Regions from separate parts of the Turicibacter sp. H121 genome, predicted to be linked through region 2. Evidence: predicted binding sites of a transcription regulator. Region 2 holds the regulator's gene; the other holds the start of a gene.
The links. The regulator Rex, encoded in region 2, represses fermentation and respiration genes when NADH is low (regulators of the CRP and FNR family bind a similar motif). The targets are predictions, from matches to a motif close to GTGAANNNNTTCAC.

Region 1 (5,894 bases), 530 kb from region 2:
CTTCTTTTATCATTAAAACTATTTTTATGCCATGCTTTGATTCCCCCCTTTTCAATGATGACTGCAGTAATCCCATCTTATCTTAAAATAGTAAAAAGCACTCTGTCAAAAAGGACAGAGTGCTTTGGTGACTGTTTGGAGTTTTAAATTAGTGTATGCATAGATTAGTGATTAATTATTTTGTTTCGGCGTAGAATGCATTTAAGTATAATTGTTTGATATCTTCAATTAATGGGTAACGTGGGTTAGCAGGCGTACATTGATCATCGAATGCTTCAACTGCTAATTCATCTACTGCTGCTAAGAAGTCAGCTTCTGATACACCACATTCTGAAATACTCATCGGAATATTGATTTCACGTTTTAATTCATCAATTTTATTTAATAACGCTTGAACCTTTTCTTCATTCGTACGTCCTGTTAACCCTACATACTCTGCAGCTTTAGCATAACGTTCGATTGCTTGAGGAGTTTCATATTGAGGGAATGTTCCTTGTTTGAATGGTGCATCTGTTGCATTATATTTGATAACTTCATTAATTAATAATGCATTTGCAATACCATGAGGAATATGGAATTTAGCCCCTAATTTATGAGCCATTGAGTGGCATAATCCAAGCATTGCATTAGAGAAGGCCATCCCTGCCATACATGAAGCGTTAGCCATTTTTTCTTTAGCTACTTTTGCTTCTGCTCCACCATGATAAGATTCTGGTAAGTAATCAAAGACTAATTTAGCTGATTCTAATGATAATGGAATTGTATATTCTGTTGCTACTGTTGCTACTAATGATTCTAAAGCATGAGTTAATACATCGATACCTGAAGCAGCACATAATCCTTTTGGCATGGATAACATTAAGACTGGGTCAACAATTGCCATTGTTGGAGTTAATTCGTAGTCAGCTAATGGATATTTAATTCCTGTTTCATCATCTGTGATTACAGCGAAAGGAGTGACTTCTGAACCTGTACCAGCTGAAGTTGCAATACATACTAAGCTAGCTTTTTTACCCATTTGAGGGAAGCGATAGATACGTTTACGAACGTCCATGAAACGCATTGCTAGGTCTTGGAAGTTAGTTTCAGGGTGTTCATATAATACCCACATAATTTTTGCTGCATCCATAGCAGATCCTCCACCTAAGGCGATGATGACATCTGGTTTGAAGTTGGCCATTGCTTCAGCACCTTTTTTAGCATCTGATAGTAATGGATCTGGATGAACATCTGTGAACATTGTATATTGAATTCCGTAACGATCTAACTCATCCGTGACTTGTTTTGTATATCCTAAATCAAATAACACTTTATCTGTTACAATAAATGCACGTTTTTTACCATCGAAGTTTAAGTCTTCTAATGCAACTGGTAAGCATCCAAATTTATAATAAACTTTTGATGGAACTTTAAACCAAAGCATATTCTCTCTCCTTTTAGCAACCGTTTTAATATTAATTAAATGTTTTGGTCCTACATTTTCTGATACTGAGTTATTCCCCCAAGAACCACAACCTAAAGTTAATGATGGCGCTAAAGCAAAGTTAAAGATATCTCCAATTCCTCCATGTGCTGTTGGTTGATTAATTAAGAATGTTGTTGTACGCATACGAGATGCCATCGCTTGAATATCAGCTTCAGCACGTAACTCATCTGCATAAATAGCTGAAGTATGCCCTAGACCACTATGGTTAACTAATGTTTCAGCCATATCCACTGCTTCCGCATGATTAGATGATTTGTACATTGCTAAGACAACTGATAATTTTTCATGAGCGAATGGTTCCTCTAATGAAGTATCAGTCACTTCACCAACTAAAACTTTTGTATCCTTAGGAACTTCAAATCCTGCTAATTCAGCAATTTTCCATGCTGGTTGTCCAACAATTTTAGCATTTAATGCGCCATTGACAATGATTGTCTTACGAACAGCCTCTAATTGCTCTGGATTTAATAATAAAGCTCCACGCTTTGTAAGTTCAGCCTTAACTGCATCATAGATTGACTCATCAACAATGATTGACTGTTCTGATGCACAGATGACACCGTAGTCAAATGTTTTTGATAATAATAATGAGTTAACAGCCATTGGGATGTTACATGTTTTATGGAAAATAACTGGTGTATTACCTGCCCCTACTCCAATTGCTGGTGTTCCTGAAGAGTATGCTGCTTTAACCATTCCTGGTCCACCCGTTGCTAAGATTAAATCGACTTCACGCATAACTGTATTTGTTAATTCAATACTTGGTGCATCGATCCATGCAATTAATCCTTTTGGAGCTCCCGCTGCTTCAATTGTTTCACGAATCACTTGGGCTGTATAGTTTGTACAGTTTTTAGCACGTGGATGCGCTGAAATAACAATTGCATTACGAGTTTTAATTGCCATTAAACATTTAAAACATGCTGTAGATGTTGGATTTGTTGTTGGAATTACTGCTCCGATTACCCCTACTGGCTCAGCAACTTTTTGAATTCCGAACGATAAATCTTCAGATAAAACCCCACATGTTTTTTCATTACGATATTTATTATAGATATATTCTGAAGCGTAATGATTTTTAATAACTTTATCTTCAACTAATCCCATTCCCGTTTCTTCTACTGCCATTTGTGCTAACGGAATACGTAAATTATTAATTGCCATTGCCGCTTTGTAGAATAATTCATCAACTTGTTCTTGTGTAAATGTGGCAAACTCACGTTGAGCTGCGCGCATTGTTTCAAGAGTTGACATTAACTCCTCAACATTTGTAATTTTATTTGTCATTCCGACTCCTCCTCAAGATTGTGAATTCATTCACTTACTTACAACGCTATTATATTACATTGTGAATTATTTGTCTAATGAAAACGGATTGAAAACGTTTATAATTTCACAAATAGTAAATTTTATGATAGAAAGCGTTTTTCACTTATATATTTTACCTTATTTAACTATAAATGTAAAAATATAGATTTTTATTTCTTTCTACATTCGCACCCAAGAAAGATTATAGTTCGACAAAAAAGGCTCAACACCAAAATTGGTTCTTGACACTTAATTCATCTATAAAAAATCGTTCATTACATTCCAACAAGATTCTATTCTCATAGATCGTTCGATTCGGAAGAAAATAACTTCTTCGAATTAATGTTTTAATTTTATTATTTCGTCCTTCTACTGAACCATTTGTGTAACGACACTTATGGTAATTAGAAATTTCTTCTGTCCAATTTTCAAAAGGTTTAAGTGCTTCAGTTAATTCAGGAATATTTAGGGCTTTAGCTCGAGCAATCCATTGAATTAAACGTCTATAAGAATTTGTTTCATCACTTAATTCATACCAATTAATCAGTGATTCTTTAATGGCATACACTTCCGTCAGTTCTTTTGAATAGCTTAGAAGTTTTCCTAATTTTCGTTCTTCTTTCTCGCTCAAAGAATCATATCGTTTACCGATAAGGTTTTTATTTCGTTTCAAATATTTACGACTTTCCGGTGTTAGCGATAAACTAATCCGTCTTCTCACAGCCTGTAAGGCATCTGTTAGATAACGATTCACATGAAATCGGTCAGCAATTCGGATAGCATCAGGAAAAACTTCAGCAACAAACTTGTGATAAGAACGTGCTAAATCCATCACAACAGCGTAGGGTTTCAACTCTTTGAGTTGCTTCATTAAGCCTTGATTTTGAATTAACGTTTGATAAGTTCTTCCCATGACTAATGTTAACAGGTTACCATTTCTTAGGTCATGAAATCCTGTATTATAAGTATGACCTTTTCGAATCGCAAAATCATCAATGCCTAATATGAGCCGAGTTGATCCTTGAGCAGCAGCGATCACTTTTCTTTGAATAGACGGAATTAAATGAGCAAGATGTTGCTTAATGAAGCGTTCACCAGTTGAGTAAGGGACCTTAAACGTATCTGTTAATTGTTTAACAGTGGTACCGACTAACGGTTTAGAAAGTTCACGTTTATAATCGTTTGTATAGCGAGTTTTCCCTGTCAAAAATGCATATTGATAGGTAAAAGAAACTTCACACTGTTTACAGAAAAGACGCTTCATCGGAATCAATAAAATGGTTTCACGATTGAAACAACGTAAATGTCTAACTTGACGTAGTTTTTGACAGCTACCTTTACAAATAACAAATGCTTGAGTATGGCAACAAGGACAAGGTTGTTTACTCTTTGTTGGACACAGGCTTAAAACTAAAACATTATCTTCAGAAATATGATAGTTACTGACTGTAACATCTTGTAATTGAATTAAATCATTGATATGATGTAAGTGCATCTAAAATCTCCTAACTTTAGTTTGGTCGCACTTACTAAAGTACAAGATTTTAGATGTTTTTTTTATAGGTAAATATAAGCATTTATTTAGTCAAGCACCATTTCTGGTGAAGACTCACAAAAAATAACTTTAACAGTACAAATTAATCGTTTTATCATTAATATTTTTTTCTAATTGAGGTATATTTTTTTGATTCATAAAATGAACTTAAATACAAAAAAAGCTGGAAGAATATTACTTCTTTCAGCTTTTTATTTATATCAATTAGAATAAATCATTTAATGGACAAGCAGTATTATCTTCTAACTCAATGATTTCACCCGCACGAACTGTAATGATTTCTGTATTATCAATACATTTTTGTACTAATGATTCAAAATCAAAGTTTTGTTCAAATTCAATACATTTTTCAAGCGATGGATTAGTCGCTGGGTGCTCTGGAACAAAGACCGTACAGCAATCTTCATATGGACGAATTGAAATATCATATGTATCGATTTGTTTCGCAATTTCAATAATTTCATTTTTATCAAGTGTAGCAACTGGACGAATAATTGGCATATTCGTTACAGCATTAATTGCATACATACTTGCTAATGTTTGAGAAGCAACTTGCCCTAAACTTTCACCATTTGCTAAAACTAAAATCTCACGTTTTTTAGCAATTCCTTCAGCGATACGATACATCATACGACGCATAACTGTCATTGTATAGCTGCTAGGAATATTCTCATAAATGGCTGTTTGTAATTCCGTGAATGGAACTACATGAACATCAATTGAGTCTACCGGTGCATAATGAGCATTTTTCTCCATTAAGTCTAACACTTTTTGTTTTGAACGAACTGATGTATATGGTGGTGATGCAAAGTGAATCGCTTCAATCTCAACTCCACGTTTTTGCATTAGGTATCCAGCAACTGGACTATCAATTCCACCTGAAATCATTAATAAACCTTTTCCACTAATTCCAACTGGGAACCCACCAAGACCTTTAATGTGATCGGCCATAATGAATGTTCCTTCGCGACGAACTTCAACAAACACCGTCATATCCGGATTATGAACATCCACGCTTAAGTGATCCGTATTAATTAATAAATGTGCCCCTACTCCACGTGAAATTTCACCTGATTGCATTGGGAATTGTTTATCTGAACGTTTTGTTTCTACTTTAAATGTAGTTGGAACTTTTGGTTGTTCATTAATAATCTCTAAAGCTAATGCTTTAATTGCATCAATTTCATTTTCACAACGAGCAGCTAAACTATAAGATTGTAATCCGAAAACTTTATCTAGCTGCTCTGTTACTAATTCTGGCGCTGTCCCATTTAAAATGATATAGAAACGGTCATGTGTCACTTCATATTTTAACTGATCAAGCCCACGTAACTTGCGGCGAATAATTTTGTGTAATGCATTTTTAAAATACTTACGATTTTTTCCTTTAATCGATAATTCACCATAACGGACTAAAATACGGTCATAAATCATTTCATCATTTCCTTCCTCGATAACCTGCTGCGATTTGTAGTACTAGTGTTTTAGTTGTGCCACAACGATTTTTAAAGCTTTAATTAGTCGATCTACTTCCTCCATTGTCGA
Region 2 (5,894 bases):
GTAAACATCAATAATACCTCAATACTACAAAACACGGTGACTAAAACTAAATACTTGGTTTTCTTACTTGATTGATTCATTTCTTTCTCCTCCACTGTCGCTTCTTCTGAATGCAACGTCTTGAATAATATTTTTAATCCCCCTAACGCTTTACTTAATTGATGTCAACTGATCATCATTAAGTCTCATTAGTAGAATTACTTCTCCTATTATATTTAAATCTGTGATTACTTTCAATAACAAATCCATAATTTTCCTTTTATTTTGCCTGAACATAAAAAAAGAACCAAATACATTTGATTCCTTTTTATCAACGATCAATAATCTTCTTATCCCTTTGTTTTATGATAAATAACTTTCATTCCTTTAAAAGCTAAATCTGGATCATAAATATCAATCATATCAGTTTCATTATAAATGATACGCCCAAGTCCACCAGTCGCTACCACTTTAATGTCTTTACCAACAGCTTCCTTTACTTTTTTGATAATGTATTCCGTTTGACCGATATAACCATAAACTAATCCACCTTGCATACTCGTAATCGTATTACGACACATAATCGTCGCAGGCTTTTTAATTTCAATTTCAGGTAACTTTGCAGCTTGTGTCCATAAAGCTTGAGCAGAAATCTCAATTCCTGGTGACGTGACCCCAAACTCAAACTCACCATTTTCATTGACATAATCATAGGTTGTTGCCGTCCCAAAATCAATAACAAGCGCTGGACCACCATAAATATGATATGCTGCTGCAATATCAACAATACGATCAGCTCCCACCTCTCTTGGATTTTCAGTTTTCACACTAATACCGGTCTTAATACCTGGGCCGACAATGATTGGTTCAATATTAAAATACTTACGAATAGCATTTGTTAAAGAATGCATAATCTTAGGCACAACGCTGGAGATTAAAACATCCTCAACCCCCTTTGGATCAATATTCTTTGTTTGGAAGAATGAAAATAACGTAATTCCAAATTCATCTGATGTTCGTTGCAATTTAGTCGTTAGCCGAAAATTTGCAATTAATTCATCCTGGTCATAAACTCCTAGTGTAATATTCGTATTTCCTACATCAATAACGACTAACATACTATCCCTCTTTTCTTCACTAAAATCTGTAATAAACGATTCATAATCTCATAACCAAGTGCTTCTTTAGACATGACATCTAACTTCGTTACGCCCTCACCCGTTAACATCGTCACTACATTCGTATCCTTTTTGAATCCCGCTGCATCTTCATTTAACTGATTTGCAACAATCAAGTCAGCACCTTTATTCACTAACTTCTTCGTAGCATTCTCAACTAAATCTTGAGTCTCCATAGCAAACCCACAAACAACTTGATCCGCCTTTTTTAACTGCCCCATATGAGCTAAGATATCTGGATTGGTTACAAAATCAATCGTCAACTGATTACCTTGCTTTTTCATTTTATGATCACTCACACGCTCCACTCGGTAATCTGAAATGGCTGCTGATTTCACTAAAATATCATAATCATCTTTTAGAGCCTCGACTGCTTCAAACATTTGAATTGCTGTTCTAACCTCAACAACATCCATGAAAACTGGCTTTCTTAATGAAACAGGCCCAGTTACTAACGTCACATCCGCACCTAAATTACGAGCAGCACGTGCCACTGCATACCCCATCTTCCCACTTGAATGATTCGTCATGAAACGAACTGGATCTAAATCTTCTTGAGTGGGTCCTGCGGTTACGACAACTTTCATTCCTTTTAAAGGCTTGTCCTTAACTAATAAACTTTCAATCGCATCTTCAATATCCTCGATTTCTGCCAATCGACCTTTCCCAACATCTCCACATGCTAAATAACCACTATCTGATTCAACAAAAGTCATTCCATATTTTTTACAAATCTCAATATTATGCTGTGTGATTGGATTATTTAACATTCCTGTATTCATTGCAGGTGCAATGAGTTTTGGGCAAGCAGCGGCTAAAAACGTTGTCGTCAACATATCATCCGCTAATCCATGAGCAAACTTCGCAATACAATTTGCTGAAGCTGGAGCCACAACAAATAAATCTGCGCGCTTAGCTAATGAAATATGATTCACATCATACTGGAAATTGCGATCAAACGTTCCAACAGATACACGATTATGAGTTAATGTTTCAAATGTCATCGGTGTAATAAATTCTGTAGCATTTTTCGTCATAATGACATGAACATCATAACCTTTTTTATATAGACTACTTGCAAGTTGTGCACTTTTATAAGCTGCAATTCCCCCACAAACTCCCAATACAATAGTCTTTTTGTTCAACTAAATCACCTTCTTCGTAATTGGTTCTAACACCTTCGTTAATGGTGCAATAATTAATGTAGCTAAGATGGCTTCGAGTACACTATTTGTCGTAATGATTCCTAGTAATAAGCCAAATAAAGCTGAAACTTCAACTCCTTTGGCTGCCGCATAACTTGGACCAAAGAATAAGTAGATCATTCCAAGCACTAAAATGGAGTGAATTAACGTACAAACTAAAGCCGTAACTCCACTACCGAATAATCTCATTTTATTATTTTTATTTTTAAACCAATGATAAATCACTGCAGCTAATACCCCAAGTAAGACACGTGGACCAATAGCAATAACTAAACTCATGAAGTTTCCACGATATTCACCTAATGAATAAAATGGGGTAAATACAAATGATGTAATCGTTGGGGTAATCGTATTAATAATCACACTACTCAATCCAAAAACTAATCCTGTAATAGCTCCACCTTTGACTCCCAATAAAATTCCTGCTAAAATAACTGGAATATGCATGGTTGTGGCACGAACTGGGCCTAATGGAATATATCCAAGTGGTGTTAACATTAAAACAACTTGAATACTACAAAACATCGTTAGTAAAACTAAAAACTTGGTTTTCTTTCTTGATTGATTCATTTTTCTTCTCCTCCACTGTCGCTTCTTTCGAATGCAACGTCTTGAATATTATATTTGACATCGTTAGTATGACCTTAATTGATGTTATAAAATCACCATTAAGTTTGACAAACGCTATCATCGCTCATAATTATACTGATGTATTGAATAGTTTTCAATAAAATAACATTATTTTACCATTATTCATCGCCTGTAAAAAGAAAAAAAGCTTATAATCAATTGATTATAAGCTTATAACGGACGAATTTTAAAAAGTACTAATGTTTTGCTTGTTCTTTTTGAAAAACATAGAAGAATAATGTCTCTAACTCCATATTTAAATCTACTTCATGAACGGTAATGTCTTCACTCACATTAATCACTGTAGAAGATAAATTTAAAATACCTTTAATACCTAACCCTTCTAATGATGTTGCAACACTTTGAGCAACTGTCGGTGGTACTGTTAAAATAACATAAGTAACACGGTGTTCTTCAATATACGATTTTAAATCATTTAAATGATAAAGAGGCAATTCACCTACACATTGTCCAACTAAGCTTTCATCTGTATCAAACCCTGCAATTAAGTTAACTGGTGTTCTAAATACACGTTTCTTAAACTTATCTGAGCAAAAATACTTTAATAGTGCACGCCCTAAGTTTCCGACCCCAATTAAAACACAGCTCTGTGCATCCTCTGTTTTCAATAAATTATTAAATGCCTCTAAAACAACGCGTACCTCATATCCATATCCTTGACGACCTAATTCACCTAAATATGAAAAATCACGTCGAATAGTAGCAGAATCAATCCCTATTTTTTGGCTTAATTCACCTGACTGAATTCGTTTAACGCCCATTTCATCTAATTCAACGAAACAGCGACGATAAAGTGCTAACCTTTTAATCGTTGCATTTGGAATATTCGATAACATAGAAAACCTCCTTTACCATATTTCAATAATAACATGAAAATAATTCAATGTGAATACTGTCAGAAGCATAAAACGTCTATATGTTAAATTGTTTTAAAATTCGAATATTATTTCATCCAGTGTCCGTTGCTTATCTCTTCTTTAAGCATTATACTTATAAATAAATACAATAAAATCCGAATATCTACTGATAAGTTAATATATAAAGGAGAAACAAAATGATCTTATTACAAACTAGCAAATTGACAAAGCTCTATTCAGGAACTCCCATTCTTGAAAATGTGCAATTTGAAGTCAAAAAAGGGGAGCGTATTGCCGTTGTTGGACGTAATGGTGCCGGTAAATCAACATTATTAAAAATGATTGCTGATGAAATCGACTTCGATAGTGGAGAAATCCACAAGCCACAAAGTGTCGTCCTAGGCTATTTTGCCCAATCAAGCCACGTTAATTCAAATGACACCATCTATAATGAAATGTTAAGCGTCTTCGCTGAAACAATCAAACTAAAAGGCCAGCTTGAAGAGCTAAGCCTTAAAATGGCTGAAGAAGACCCAAGCAGCGAACAATACTTAAGAATTATTGAACAATATCAAAACTTAAATCATCGCTTTGAATTAATGAGTGGTTATACTTACGAATCTGAAATCAATAATATTCTCAATCGATTTAAATTCAATGAGATTGGCTTTGACCAAAAAATCTCAAACTTGAGTGGAGGACAAAAAACAAGATTGGCTCTTGCCAAACTCCTTCTTCAAAAACCAGATGTCCTAATTCTCGATGAGCCTACTAACCACTTAGACATCGATACAATCGAATGGTTGGAAGGATACCTAAAAAAATATTCAGGTGCCGTAGTTATCGTCTCACATGACCGCTATTTTATCGATCAGATTGCAACAACGGTCTATGAAATTGAGTATCGAAAATGTACGAAGTACAAAGGAAACTACTCAGATTATATGGATCAAAAAGCAGTTTCCTATGCATCCCTCATGAAGCAATACGAAAAACAACAAAAAGAGATTTCAAAAATGGAAGACTTCATTAGTCGAAACATCGTCCGTGCTTCAACAACAAAACGTGCTCAATCACGCCGTAAGCTATTAGATAAAATGGAGCGTATTGAAATCCCTAAAATCAACGATAAATCAATCGGTATTACATTTGAAATTGATCGCCGAAGCGGAAATGACGTCCTAAAAGTAGAAGATTTAACAGTTGGATACCCAGATCAAATCATCTCAGATCATCTAGACTTCCAAATTAATCGTCTAGATCGTGTGGCTTTAATTGGGCCAAATGGAATCGGAAAATCTACCATCCTTAAAACAGTAGCAGGTGACTTACCAAAGTTAGGGGGAGAAGTTTACTACGGTAAAAGCCTAGACATGGGATACTTTGATCAAGAACAAGCAAACCTAACTTCTAATAACACCGTCTTAAATGAAGTTTGGAACTACTTCCCGACGCGACTAGAAAAAGATATTCGTACATTACTTGGAAACTTCCTGTTTACAGGAGATGACGTCTTTAAGACAGTTAACCAACTGTCTGGTGGTGAAAAGGTTCGACTAACACTTTGTAAACTCATGCTTCAAAAAAATAACTTCTTACTTCTAGATGAGCCAACTAATCACTTAGATATTGATAGTAAAGAAATGCTAGAACTTTCACTAGAAGACTATGAAGGAACAGTCTTCTTCATCTCCCATGACCGTTACTTCATCGATAAAATCGCAACACGCATTTTAGAGGTTACTCCGCATGGGGTAGTATCATACTTAGGAAACTACTCAGATTATATGGAGAAGAAACAACAATTGGCTGAGCTAGAAGCAGCTAAATTAGCTGAGGAGTCAAACGCAACAACAACTAACAATGTAACAGATTACCAAAAACAAAAAGAACAGCGACGATTAGAACAACAGCGTAAACGTCAACTAGAGGACATCGAATCAAAAATCGCCGCCTATGAAGAAGAACTTGAATATAAAAAAGCTGAGCTTTTCCAAGAAGAAGTCTATCTGGACACACAAAAA

Region 1: adhE (bifunctional acetaldehyde-CoA/alcohol dehydrogenase) is a predicted target of Rex. The motif match lies at 2,794-2,807, and genes of this name have one in related genera.

Annotation. Positions count from the first base shown of each region.
Region 1 covers NZ_CP013476.1:2,078,349-2,084,242, reverse strand. The annotation lists gene adhE (bifunctional acetaldehyde-CoA/alcohol dehydrogenase) at 176-2,773, opposite strand; gene AT726_RS09910 (ISL3 family transposase) at 3,018-4,289, opposite strand; gene thiI (tRNA uracil 4-sulfurtransferase ThiI) at 4,554-5,783, opposite strand; gene AT726_RS09900 (cysteine desulfurase family protein) at 5,826-5,894, opposite strand, start outside.
Region 2 covers NZ_CP013476.1:1,545,808-1,551,701, reverse strand. The annotation lists gene AT726_RS07515 (ECF transporter S component) at 1-80, opposite strand, end outside; gene AT726_RS07510 (type III pantothenate kinase) at 330-1,097, opposite strand; gene coaBC (bifunctional phosphopantothenoylcysteine decarboxylase/phosphopantothenate--cysteine ligase CoaBC) at 1,091-2,302, opposite strand; gene AT726_RS07500 (ECF transporter S component) at 2,303-2,932, opposite strand; gene AT726_RS07495 (redox-sensing transcriptional repressor Rex) at 3,190-3,849, opposite strand; gene AT726_RS07490 (ABC-F family ATP-binding cassette domain-containing protein) at 4,068-5,894, shown strand, end outside.